DNA from 3 places in the Labrys sp. E2SS-1L genome. Region 3 is predicted to be linked to each of the others. Evidence: predicted binding sites of a transcription regulator. Region 3 holds the regulator's gene; each other region holds the start of a gene.
What was found. The regulator PhoB, encoded in region 3, activates phosphate uptake and scavenging genes when phosphate is short. The targets are predictions, from matches to a motif close to TGTCATNNANCTGTCAT.

Region 1: ACIGJE_RS15280 (UDP-2,3-diacylglucosamine diphosphatase) is a predicted target of PhoB. The motif match lies at 1,535-1,551, and genes of this name have one in related genera.
Region 2: ACIGJE_RS11065 (BtaA family protein) is a predicted target of PhoB. The motif match lies at 1,746-1,762, and genes of this name have one in related genera.

Annotation. Positions count from the first base shown of each region.
Region 1 is NZ_CP172712.1:3,304,299-3,308,431, forward strand. Features, by position in the region: gene ACIGJE_RS15270 (DUF2852 domain-containing protein) at 1-289, opposite strand, end outside; gene ACIGJE_RS15275 (undecaprenyl-diphosphate phosphatase) at 526-1,386, shown strand; gene ACIGJE_RS15280 (UDP-2,3-diacylglucosamine diphosphatase) at 1,686-2,501, shown strand; gene ACIGJE_RS15285 (glycosyltransferase family 4 protein) at 2,511-3,575, shown strand; gene ACIGJE_RS15290 (LysE family translocator) at 3,627-4,133, opposite strand, start outside.
Region 2 is NZ_CP172712.1:2,386,864-2,390,996, forward strand. Features, by position in the region: gene ACIGJE_RS11060 (class I SAM-dependent methyltransferase) at 1-422, opposite strand, end outside; gene ACIGJE_RS11065 (BtaA family protein) at 419-1,690, opposite strand; gene ACIGJE_RS11070 (ABC transporter ATP-binding protein) at 1,798-3,447, opposite strand; gene ACIGJE_RS11075 (ABC transporter permease) at 3,559-4,133, opposite strand, start outside.
Region 3 is NZ_CP172712.1:1,767,486-1,771,618, forward strand. Features, by position in the region: gene ACIGJE_RS08105 (RNA polymerase sigma factor) at 1-1,080, shown strand, start outside; gene phoB (phosphate regulon transcriptional regulator PhoB) at 1,229-1,930, opposite strand; gene phoU (phosphate signaling complex protein PhoU) at 1,944-2,663, opposite strand; gene pstB (phosphate ABC transporter ATP-binding protein PstB) at 2,699-3,526, opposite strand; gene pstA (phosphate ABC transporter permease PstA) at 3,523-4,133, opposite strand, start outside.

The sequences.
Region 1 (4,133 bases), 1.5 Mb from region 3:
GGCGTTCCTCTTCCAGGCGGCGCAGCGTCTCGCGGCGATAGTCGTCGAAAGCGGCATTGCCGGTGGCCGACCAGCCATGGCCGGCATAGCTGCGCTGATCACGCGAGAAGCCGGCGAATTCCGCCTTGGCCCGCTCGAAGCCTTCACGCACCTTTTCCCGGGGAAAGCGGTCGCCCCAGATGAAATAGGCCAGCGCCGCCAGGCCAAGCGGCCACCAGATCAGAAAGCCGGCGATGACCGCCACGACATGAAGCGGATGCCAGCGGCCACGCGTAGAACAAGAGGTCATTATCCTCTCCCATGTTGCAACCCAGCACCCGAGCAATTGGGGGTGGCTGGGGGCAGCTTCAAGGGTACAAGCCGAAGTTGTGTCCGATTTAATCTTGCCGCTCGCCGCAGCGGCAACACGCCGTCACATGAAGCGCACCGCAATTTCATCGGCGACGCTGGCCTGCCGTAAAGTTGCCGCGATCGAAAGTTTTGTGGGTGCGCGTGCTGGGTCGGGCGCAATCCTTGAGGTGTGGAATGAGTGGCGCTTGCACCGACGGCGTCGACACCGGCTTTATGACTTTGGGGGTGGCAAAGGTCGCTTTCCTCGGCGTGGTCCAGGGGATCACCGAGTTGATGCCGATCTCCTCCACGGCCCATATGCGATTGGTGCCGGCCCTGCTCGGCTGGCAGGACCCCGGCTCGGCCTTCTCCGCGGCTATGCAGCTTGCGGCCCTGTGCGCGGTGGTCTGCTATTTCTGGACGGATATCCGCTCGATCACCCTTGGGTCGCTGGCGGCCGTACGCACGGGGGATTGGATGTCCCCGAAATTTCGCCTGGCGGTCGGCGTGGTGCTGGGTACGGTGCCGATCGTGCTGGCCGGCCTGCTGCTCGCGCCAACGCTCAATCGTTGCCACAGTCCCCTGCGGGCCCTGCCTGTGATCGGCCTTGCCTGCCTTGTCATGGGCGGCCTGCTCGCTGCTGCCGAACTCCTGGCTCGCCATCGGCGCCGGGTCGAGGACATGCGATTGCGCGATGCCCTGATCGTCGGGCTCGCTCAGGTGGGCGCCCTGATCCCCGGCGTGTCGCGGTCCGGCTCGACCCTGACGGCGTCGCTGTTCTGCGGTTTCTCGCGCGAGGAGGCGGCACGCTTTTCCTTCCTTCTGGGCATTCCCGCGATTGCCCTGGCCGGCCTGCACGAAATCGCCACGCTTCTGCGTGCCCATCTCTCCGTTGAAGGCTGGCTGATCCTCCTGGTGGGCCTGGTGGTCGGGGCGATTTCCTCTTTTGCCGCCCTTTGGGGACTGATGCGCATCCTCGAGCGCTTTTCGACCTGGCCCTTCATCATCTACCGCATTGTGCTTGGTGCCATCGTGCTCTGGGTTGCCTATCACTAGAGCGAAAGGCCCTCATGAGTGAATGCCTGTTTGCTGGAAGTCTTTGTTTCGGCGTGTCTTTGCAAATCGAGCTGTTTTCGTCTCGGCTCAAGACGCCATCAGAGAAAAAGCGGGCGAATGGGCAGCGATCCCCCTCGGACATGTCGCCTGTCATAAAACCATGAACTGAATCGTGTTTGTGACAATCAGGATGCGTCGTCGATTTCGCTGATGTCTGCAGCAAAGCGCATCAAAGCAAGCGCCGCGTTCTCATGCTTCGTTTCGACGACAGGTTTTTTGGGCCAGGCGAGGATGGTGCCATGAACAGCGACAGCGAAGGCACGCGCTACCGAGCGCTCTTTATCTCGGATGTGCATCTGGGGACGCGTGGCTGCCAGGCCGGCATGCTGCTGGACTTCCTGCGCGCCTATGACGCCGAGACGATCTACCTCGTCGGCGACATCGTCGATGCCTGGCAGTTGAAAAGCGGCTGGTACTGGCCGCAGGCCCACAACGACGTGGTGCAGAAGCTGCTGCGCAAGGCCCGCAAGGGCGCGCGCATGGTCTATATTCCGGGCAATCACGACGAGTTCCTGCGCGATTTCCCCGGACATCACTTCGGGGGCATCGAGGTCATCGAGCAGACCGTGCATGTCGCAGCGGATGGCAAGCGCTACCTGGTAATGCATGGCGATGCCTTCGACGTGGTGGTGCGCCACGCCAAGTGGCTGGCCCTGCTCGGCGACTGGGCCTATGTCACGGCCCTGGGTGTGAATACCTGGCTGAACGCCATTCGCCGGCGCCTCGGCATGTCCTACTGGTCGCTGTCCGCCTGGGCCAAGCTCAAGGTGAAGAACGCCGTCAGCTTCATCGGCCATTTCGAGGAAACCCTGGCCAAGGAAGCCAAGCGTTTGAATTGCGACGGGGTCATCTGCGGCCACATCCACCACGCCACGCTGCGCGACCTCGATGGCGTCACCTACATCAATTCCGGCGACTGGGTCGAAAGCTGCACCGCGATCGTCGAGCATTTCGACGGCCGTTTCGAACTGGTGCGCTGGAGCGAACTGGTCCGGCAGGCCGACAAGCCTCCGGCCCTCCAGGACGAGACGCTGGTTCCTCAGCGCGCCGCCTGAGCCGGTCCCATGAAGATCCTGATCGCCACCGATGCCTGGCGCCCGCAGGTGAACGGCGTCGTCCGGTCCCTGGAGCAGACGGCTGCGGCTGCATCGCGACAGGGCGTCGAAATCGACTTCCTGGCGCCGGATCGCTTCTGGTCGGTGCCGATGCCATCCTATCCGGAAATCCGCCTTGCCATGCCGCCGCTCGGTGCTATCGAGCGGCATATCGAGGCCGAGAAGCCGGATTATGTCCATATCGCCACCGAAGGGCCGATCGGCCTGCTGACCCGCCGGGCCTGCTTGAAGAAGGGACGCCCTTTCACCACCAGCTATCACACGCGCTTTCCCGAATATCTCGCCGCGCGCGTTCCGGTACCGCTCGACTGGAGCTATCGCTGGATCCGGCGTTTCCACAATGCCGGGGCAGGGACGATGGTCTCTACGCCGGCCCTCGAGCGTGAACTGGCGGCCCGCGGCTTCAAGCGGCTGATGCGCTGGTCTCGCGGGGTCGATGCCGAACTGTACCAGCCAAGACCGGTGCGCATCTTCGACCTGCCGGGACCGATCTTCCTCTATGTCGGCCGGGTTGCGGTCGAGAAGAACATCGAGGCCTTCCTCGATCTCGACCTGCCCGGCTCGAAAGTGGTGGTTGGCGGTGGGCCGGCCCTGGAGATGCTGCGCTTGCGCTATCCGGCCGTCCATTTTGCCGGCATGCTGGAGGGAGAGGACCTGGCGAGGGCCTATGCCTCGGCGGATGTCTTCGTCTTCCCGAGCCTGACCGATACATTCGGCATCGTCCTGCTCGAAGCGATGGCCAGCGGCCTGCCGGTGGCAGCCTTTCCGGTGACGGGGCCGATCGACGTGATCAGCTCCGGCAGGACCGGCATCCTCGACAACGACCTTGCCGTCGCGGCGCGCGCCTGCCTCGACCTCAAACCCGCGGACGCCCGGGCGGAGGCCTTGAAATATTCCTGGGACGCCTGCGCCCACCAGTTCGTCGCCAATGTGGTGGATGCCTGCAGCCGGGCAAAGACCACGCCTGCGCCAGCCAGTGCGGTCAAGCAGGGCCGTGCCAGCCTGCCGGTTTGACTATCAAGGTTGGAGCCCGGCGCGCGGCCTATGACCAGGCGATGTCCGGACTCACATCCGCGACAGCAGCAGGCGGATACCGGCCAGGCCGAAGAACAATGCCAGCGTGGCTTCGATCCAGCGCCGCGCCTTCTGATAGAGGCGAACCATGGGGCGGGCGGAAAAGACCAGGGCGTAACCGCCGAAGGTCGTCAGTCCGATCATGGCGCAGCCGACGATGATGGCCAGGGCCGTATAGCCGGGAGCGTCCGATTTCAGGCCGAGCGACATGATGGCGATCCAGGCCAGGATCGACTTCGGATTGGTCAGATGCAGCATCAGGCCACGCCAGTAGAGCCGGCGGTAGTCGATCGGACCCCGTTCTTGCCTGGTTTCGTCCTGGCCGGCCTTGAAGGCCGAACGCGCCGATTTGACGGCCAGATAGAGGAGATAGAGCCCACCGCCGATCTTGATGGCGGTGATGGCGTTGGCATAGGCAGCCAGCAAGGTGGAAACCCCGGTGGCCGCCAGCATTGCCCAGATCATCGAGCCCGTCATGATGCCGGAAGCCAGTACCAG
Region 2 (4,133 bases), 620 kb from region 3:
GCCCGTTCCAGCACGGCGCGCCAATCCGGGATCATCGACAGCGTGTAGGAGATATAGATGCGCTCGAACCCCTTGCGCCCGAACTGTTCGGGCGAGAAACGGGTGGCATCGGCCTGAGCCACGCTGACACGGGCCAGGCCATTGCGGTCCAGCGAGTGTCGAGCCGTTTCGAGCATCGCCGTCGAGATGTCGAAACCGTTGAGCGCCGTGGCGGGATAGCGCCGGGCCACGGCGATGAGGTTGCGGCCGGTGCCGCATCCGATTTCGAGAATGGTTTCACCCGCTGCCGGCTTGAGCGAGGCGATCAGGTGGTCCCGCCCGAGCAGGTAATATTTGCGCGTGAGATCATAGATGTAGCGCTGGTGGCGATAGATCCGGTTCATCGCCGCCGCGGCGTCGCCTGCCTGCATCTGGATGCTCAATGGAGGGCTCGCAGCTCGTAGAGATGGAAGCCGCCATAGATGGCGGAGCGGTCGCGCGCGGTCCAGGCCCGGCAGCGCTCGCGGTCGTAGGACCAGCGCGCCAAAAGGTCGGCGGGAATTCGGCCTGGCAGCAGGCTTTCCTCGGCGGCGGTGCGGAAGATCACGCGGGCGCCGGGGCGAGCCGTCCGGGTGATCTCGCTCCACAGCTTGGTGAGGATGACATCGGTCATCCAGTCCTGGGCATCGAGCAGCACATAGGCGTCGAGGCTGGCTGCCGGCTGGGCCTTGAGGTGGTCGATCAAATTGACGTGGCGGACATCGATGCGATCGGCCCGATCGCGCACGGCCTCGTAGGCCGTCTGCTCGAGATAGGGTGGCACCGGCCCGTCGCCATCGGGTTTGTAGCCGCGACCGAAGGCCTGCCAGGCGAAATAATTGTCCTTGAGGTCGAAATCGCAGGCGAGGCGTTCCAGCCGCTCGCGCAGCACGTCGGCAATGCCTTCCCCGTCTGCGGCCGCCCCGGCCAGGGCGTCATATTGCTCGGGCGGAATGCCCAGGCCATAGAGCGAGGCCCGCCGGCGGGTGAGCCATTTGATATGGGGGCGATCGAACAGGGGCGCGATGCGCTCGTCGAAGACCCGGCGCTGCTCGGCGAGATCACGGGCGGCCAGGAGGTCGGCCGGATCGATGCGATGCAGCCGCCCGATCAGGTGTCCCAAGCCGATGAAACGGCCGAGCAGGCCGTAACGATAGAGATTCTTGCCGAAATAGCCGATGCGGCGGCGGCCAAGCAGGTCGCGCCCGTCCCAATAGGCCCGTGTCTCGGCGTCGAGATGGGAGCGCAGGGCTGTCTCGTAGATCGAAACATTGCGGCGCTGGTGGGCACGTGCGAAGAAGTCGTAGAAGGCGGCATGATCGGGCAGGTGCCGGGCGGCCGCGATCTTCAGGCGGTTGAGGGCGATATGGTGGCGGTTGAGGTCGACCGCGGTGATCGCAGCCGGGCCAGCCTTGAGATAGCTCATCACATTGCAGCCGCCGGAGGCGATGGCAACCAGTCGGTCGTCGGATTTGAGAGCCAGCGCCTCCATGTCGATCTCGGGATCTTCCCAGATCTGGGCATAGACGAGGCCACTGAAAGCCAAGGTGAAGAGCCGGTCCTGCATGCCGCGCAGCGACAATAGCCGGTGATGTTCCACGGCCTGCTTCACATGGCCCTGGCTCTTGGCTGGCGCCTGTGTCCCGATGCTGTTCACATCCGTCATGCCCATCCGCTCCTTCGCCGAATCCGGGTTGTGCGATGGGATTCGCGGATAAGACCAAGCGATGACGGGGGGATGACAAGGGGCCGCCAAAGCGACGCGCAGGCGACAGGTCCTCAGGCCGTACCTGTTGCCTCCACACGTTCCTTGCCGAGTGCAGCCGCCATAAGCGTGCGAGTATAGGCTTCGCGCGGTGCATCGAAGATCTGGGCGGTGGGGCCCTCCTCGACGATGCGCCCTTCCTTCATCACGACGACATAGTCGGACAGCGCGCGTACCACCGACAGATCATGGCTGATGAACAGATAGGACAAGCTGTGGGAGGCCTGCAGCTCGCGCAGCAGCTCGACGATCTGTTTTTGCACCGAGCGGTCGAGCGCCGAGGTCGGCTCGTCGAGCACCACCACCTTGGGCTTTAGGATCATGGCGCGCGCAATGGCGATGCGCTGGCGCTGGCCGCCCGAGAATTCGTGCGGATAGCGGTTGCGGGCGGTGGGATCGAGGCCAACCTCGGTCAAGGCCTGGATGGCTCTGATGTCGCGATCGGCAGCCGACAGATTCGGCTCATGCACCCTCAGGCCCTCGGTGATGATGGATCCCACGGACATGCGGGGGGAAAGCGAACCGTAGGGATCCTGGAACACCAATTGCAGGGCGCGTCGCAGCGGACGCATCTCGAGCACGCTTGCCCGCGAGATGTCCCGACCGTCGAAGCGGATGTTGCCTTCGCCGGTATTCAGCCGCAGCAGGGCGCGGCCCAGGGTCGACTTGCCCGACCCCGATTCACCCACGATTCCGATGGTCTGCCCCTGCTGCAGGCGCACGGAAACATCGTCCACCGCCTTCAGATCCATCGCCTTGTGGCCGCCGAACAGGCTGCCGCTGAGATGATAGGTGACGCGGATGTTGCGGCCCTCGAGCAGCACGGGAGCATCGGGACGCGGCGGATCCTTGTGGCCCGACGGTTCGGCCGCCAGCAGCATCTTGGTGTAGTCATGCCGGGGATTGTCGAAGACCTCCTGCGTGGTGCCGGTCTCCACCACTTCGCCACGGCGCATGACATAGACGCGATCGGCAAAACGCCGGACGATGTTGAGATCGTGGCTGATGAAGACGATGGACATGCCCAGGCGCTGCCGGAGATCGGCGAGCAGGGACAGGATCTGCGCCTGCACCGTGACGTCGAGGGCGGTGGTCGGCTCGTCGGCGATCAACAGATCGGGATCGTTGGCGAGCGCCATGGCGATCATCACACGCTGGCGCTGGCCTCCCGACATCTCATGGGGATAGGCATCCACCCGCCGCTCGGGATGGGGAATGCCCACGAGCTTGAACAGCTCCACTGCCTTCTTGCGGGCTTGCTTATAGCTGCCGCCGCGATGATGGACGATCGGCTCGGCTACCTGGCGCCCGACCTTGTAAAGCGGGTCGAGCGAGGTCATCGGTTCCTGGAAGATCATGGTGATCTTGTCGCCGCGTACCTTGTTGAGCTCCTTCGCCGGCAGGCCGAGCAATTCCCTGCCGCGATATTTGGCCGATCCCCGGACCTGGCCGTTGCCGGCCAGCAGGCCCATCAATGCCATCATGGTCTGGCTCTTGCCCGAGCCGGATTCGCCCACAATGGCGACGGTCTCGCCTCTGCTGACCTTGAGGTCGATGCCCTTGACCGCCTTGACCGTACCGTCGGGGGTGCTGAAGTCGACCTCCAGGCCGCTGACGTCGAGGAGGATGTCTTTCGTAGCCTGATCCACAGGTGTCTGTTGCATCGGTCTTCCCTTAAGCAAAATGCGGCTAAGCCGAACCGTCCCCGCGTTTTAACGTATTGATATCGGTAGTATTTTGCGGTTCAAAGCGCCTCCGTCTGAAAGAAAAACGCTCTAGCGATCTTTGGGGTCGAAGGCGTCGCGCAGGCCGTCGCCGATGAAATTGAGGCAGAACAGGGTGGTGACCAGGAAGATGGCCGGACAGATCAGCAGGTAGGGGGCCGCCTCCATGGAATCGGCGCCTTCCTTGATCAGCGCTCCCCAACTGGTGAGCGGTGCCTGTACACCGAGCCCGAGGAAGGAAAGGAAGCTTTCGAGCAGGATGATGCGGGGAATGCGCACCGTCAGGAACACCAGCACCGGGCTCAGCGTGTTGGGAATGATGTGGCGGCGGATCACCGCCCCCTCGCTGAGCCCCAGGGCATGGGCTGCCGAGATGAAGTCGCGCCGTTTCAGGGACAGGGTCTGGCCCCGCACGATGCGGGCCATGTCGAGCCATTCGATGGCGCCGATGGCGACGAAGATCAGCCAGAAATCGCGCCCGAACGAAGCCACCAGCAGGATGACGAAGAACATGAACGGGAGCGAATAGAGGATCTCCACGAAGCGCATCATCAGATTGTCGGCACGCCCGCCAATATAGCCCGACACGGCGCCGTAGGTGACGCCGATGACCAAGCTGACCAGGC
Region 3 (4,133 bases):
GTGCCCGTCAATCCCGAAGCCTGGCTGCTGACCGCGGCCCGGCGCCGCCAGATCGATGCGGCCCGCCGCGCCAGGCTGCGCGGCGAAAAGGCGGACGAGGTCAGCCGCCATGTCGAGGCCCTCGCCTCGGAGCAGGGCGAGCGGCATGCCGTGCCCGATGAGCGCCTGCGCCTGATGTTCGCCTGCGCCCATCCCTCCCTCGATGCCACCGTGCGTGCGCCCCTGATCCTGCAGGTGATATTGGGGTTCGATGCCGGCGCGATCGCCAGCGCCTTCCTGGTCTCGCCCGTGGCGATGAGCCAGAGACTGGTGCGGGCCAAGGCCAAGATCAAGCAAGCCGGCATCCCCTTCCGCATCCCGGAGCCCGACGAGTTGCCCGGCCGTCTCGACGCGGTGCTGGAGGCCGTTTATGCCGTCTATGCCGAAGGCTGGGCCGATCCGGAAGGGGCTCATGCCCGCGAGCGCAATCTGTCGACGGAGGGTATCTGGCTCGGCCGGCTGCTCGCCTCGCTCCTGCCCGGCGAGCCGGAAGTGCTGGGACTGCTGGCCCTGATGCTGCACGCCGAAGCGCGGCGGGCGGCGCGCCGCGGCCAGGGCGGCGATTATATTCCGCTGGAGCAGCAGGACACCACGCTCTGGGATGCGGGACTGATCGAGGAGGCCGAGGCCTTGCTTGCCCGGGCCGGCCAGGTCCGCCAGATCGGCCGCTATCAGCTGGAAGCCGCGCTGCAATCGGCCCATGCGCATCGACGCATCTGCGCGACGACGGACTGGGCCGCGATCGTCACATTGTATGAAGCCCTGGTTCTGCTGACAGCTTCTCCAGTGGCCGCCATCAACCGGGCCGTGGCGCTCGCCCGCCTCATGGGGCCGCAGGCTGGTCTGGCTGCACTTGACGAGGTCGCCGGTGACGGACGCATCGTCGATTACCAGCCCTATTGGGCCGCGCGTGCGGACTTGCTGGTGCGGGCCGCCAGACCGGAGGAGGCCCGCAATGCCTATTTGCGGGCGATCGGCCTGGAGAGCGATCCGGCCATCCGCCGCTATCTGCAGGCACGCCTGGCGGATTTGGCGGCGTGACTGCGCGGCGAGGGAGGAGGGCGGATATCGTCGCCCACTCTTGCTCTCTACGTCGCGCAGCCCCTAACCCTCTCCCCGTAGGAGCGTGGTGAGGGCGCAACGCAGCCTTGGCGAAGCGGAGCGAGCGGGCAATGCCCACGAAACGCGCTCAGGATTGCTTGGCGAAGGTCTCGTCGAAGGAATAGCCGGCACCGCGCACGGTGCGGATCGGATCGATCTCGCGCGTGCGGTTCATCGCCTTGCGCAGGCGGCCGACATGCACGTCGACCGTGCGCTCGTCGATATAGACGTCGCGGCCCCAGACGCTGTCGAGCAACTGCTCGCGCGCGAAGACGCGTCCCGGTGCCTGCATCAGGAATTCGAGCAGGCGGAACTCGGTCGGGCCGAGGCGGATCTCGCGATTGCCGCGATGGACGCGCTTGGTCTCGCGGTCGAGGGAGATGTCGCCGGCCTTGAGCAGGGAGGCGACGTGATCGGGCTTGGCCCGGCGCAGCAGGGCACGCACGCGGGCCGAGAGCTCGGGCACGGAGAAGGGCTTGACGACATAGTCGTCGGCGCCGGTGGCCAGCCCCCGCACGCGTTCGGTTTCCTCGCCGCGCGCCGTGAGCATGATCACCGGCAGGCGCTCGGTTTCCGGGCGCATGCGAATGCGCCGGCACAATTCGATGCCGGACAGGCCCGGCAACATCCAGTCGAGCAGAACCAGGTCCGGCACGCTTTCGCGCAAGCGGATCTCGGCGTCGTCTCCGCGTGCGACACTATCCACCTCATAGCCTTCGGCTTCGAGATTGTAGCGCAGCAGCAGGGTCAGCGCTTCTTCGTCCTCGACGATCAGAACCTTGGGAGGCATGGCCTATCCCTTGTTATTTAGCCGGCACAGGAAGGTCGACGAGATCGGTGCTGTTGTCCGCCTTGGGCCGCTCTCCGGCCGGCGATTCACCGGTCACGAGATAGTGGACCGTCTCGGCGATGTTGGTGGCGTGGTCACCGATGCGCTCGATGTTCTTGGCGCAGAACAGCAGATGGGTGCAGAAGCCGATATTGCGCGGATCTTCCATCATGTAGGTCAGCAATTCGCGGAACAGCGAGGTATACATCGCATCGATCTCGCCGTCCGAGCGCCAGACCGAGAGGGCTTCCTCGACATTGCGTTGGGCGAAGGCGTCGAGCACCTGCTTGAGCTGCTCGAGTACCAGGTCGGCCATGTGGTCGAAACCGCCGAAGAGCTGGGCCGGCTGGGCGTGACTGTGGATGGCCACCACGCGCTTGGCGACATTCTTGCCGAGGTCGCCGATCCGCTCGAGGTCATTGGCCACCCGCAGGGCCGAGACGATCTCGCGCAGGTCGAGAGCCAGCGGCTGGCGCTTGGCGATGATCAGGATGGCCCTGTCCTCGACCTGGCGCTGCAACTTGTCGATCGCGGCGTCGAGATCGATCACCGCCTTGGCGCGCTGGGTGTCGCGCTTGAGCAGGGCTTCGACGCTGTCGGCTACGCTCTTCTCGGCATAGCCACCCATTTCGGCGATCATGTTGCGCAGCTCGCGCAGTTCCTGGTCGAAGGATGTAACGATATGGTCGGACATGCCGCCTCCAAATGAATTCGACGCTGGCCGAGGGATCAGCCGAAGCGGCCGGTGATGTAATCCTGCGTACGGCTGTCGTTCGGGGTGGTGAACATCTTGTTGGTCTGGCCGACTTCGATGAGGTCGCCCAGATAGAAGAAGGCCGTCACATCCGCGCAGCGCGCCGCTTGCTGCATATTGTGCGTGACGATCACGATGGTGAAGTCTCGCTTCAATTCGTCGATCAATTCCTCGATCTTGGCGGTCGAGATCGGATCGAGCGCGGAGGTCGGCTCGTCCAGCAGGACGACTTCGGGCTTCACCGCGATGGTACGGGCGATGCACAGGCGCTGCTGCTGGCCGCCGGACATGCCTAGGGCTGAAGCGTGCAGGCGGTCCTTGACCTCGTTCCACAAGGCGGCCTTGGTCAGGCACCATTCGACACGCTGGTCCATCTCCGCCTTGGAGATGGATTCATGCAGCCGCACGCCGAAGGCGATGTTGTCGTAGATCGACATCGGGAAGGGCGTGGGCTTCTGGAACACCATGCCGATGCGGGCGCGCAGCACCGCCGGGTCGATCTCCTTGCCGATGACGTTCTGGCCGTCGAGCAGCACGCGGCCCTTGGCGGTCTGCCCCGGATAGAGGTCGTACATGCGGTTGAGCACGCGCAGCAGAGTCGACTTGCCGCAGCCGGAGGGACCGATCATGGCGGTGACCTGCCGGTCGATCATGTCGAGATTGATGGCCTTGAGCGCATGCTTCTCGCCATAATAGAAGTCGAGATTCTCGACCTTGAGCTTCACGGCGGCGGCTGGATCGGCGAGGGGGCGTTCGGCAACCGCGATGGAGGCTTGGGGGGTAGCGGACATGGGAGCACTCATTTCTTGGGAGCGAGCACGAAGCGGGTCAGGATATTGAGCGCCAACACGCCGGCGGTGATGAGGAGGGCGCCGCTCCAGGCCACCGAGACGGCCTTGGGATCGGGATAGGGCGCGAGCTGGTAGATGGCAGCCGGCAAGCTGGCAAAGGCATTGCCGAGATTGAGCGACCAGTTGGAATTGCCAAAGGCCGTGAGCAGCAGCGGTGCGGTCTCGCCGGCGGCGCGGGCCAGGGCCAGCAGGATGCCGGTAACGATACCGGTGCGAGCCGAGCGCCAGGTCACGAAGGTGATGACCTTCCACATCGGCGATCCCAGGGCAAAGGCGGCTTCACGCAGGCTGATCGGCACCAGCGCCAGCATGTCCTCGGTGGTGCGCACGACCACCGGCAGGATGATGATGGCCAGCGCCACCACACCGGCCCAGCCGGAGAACCCGCCTGTCGCCACCACGATCATCTGGTAGACGAACAGGCCGATCAGGATGGACGGCGCCGAGAGCAGGATGTCGTTGATGAAGCGCACCGCATCGGCGAATTTGCTGCCGCGGCCGGCCTCGGCCAGGAAGGTGCCGGCCATGATGCCGATCGGCGCACCGATCAGGAGGGCGA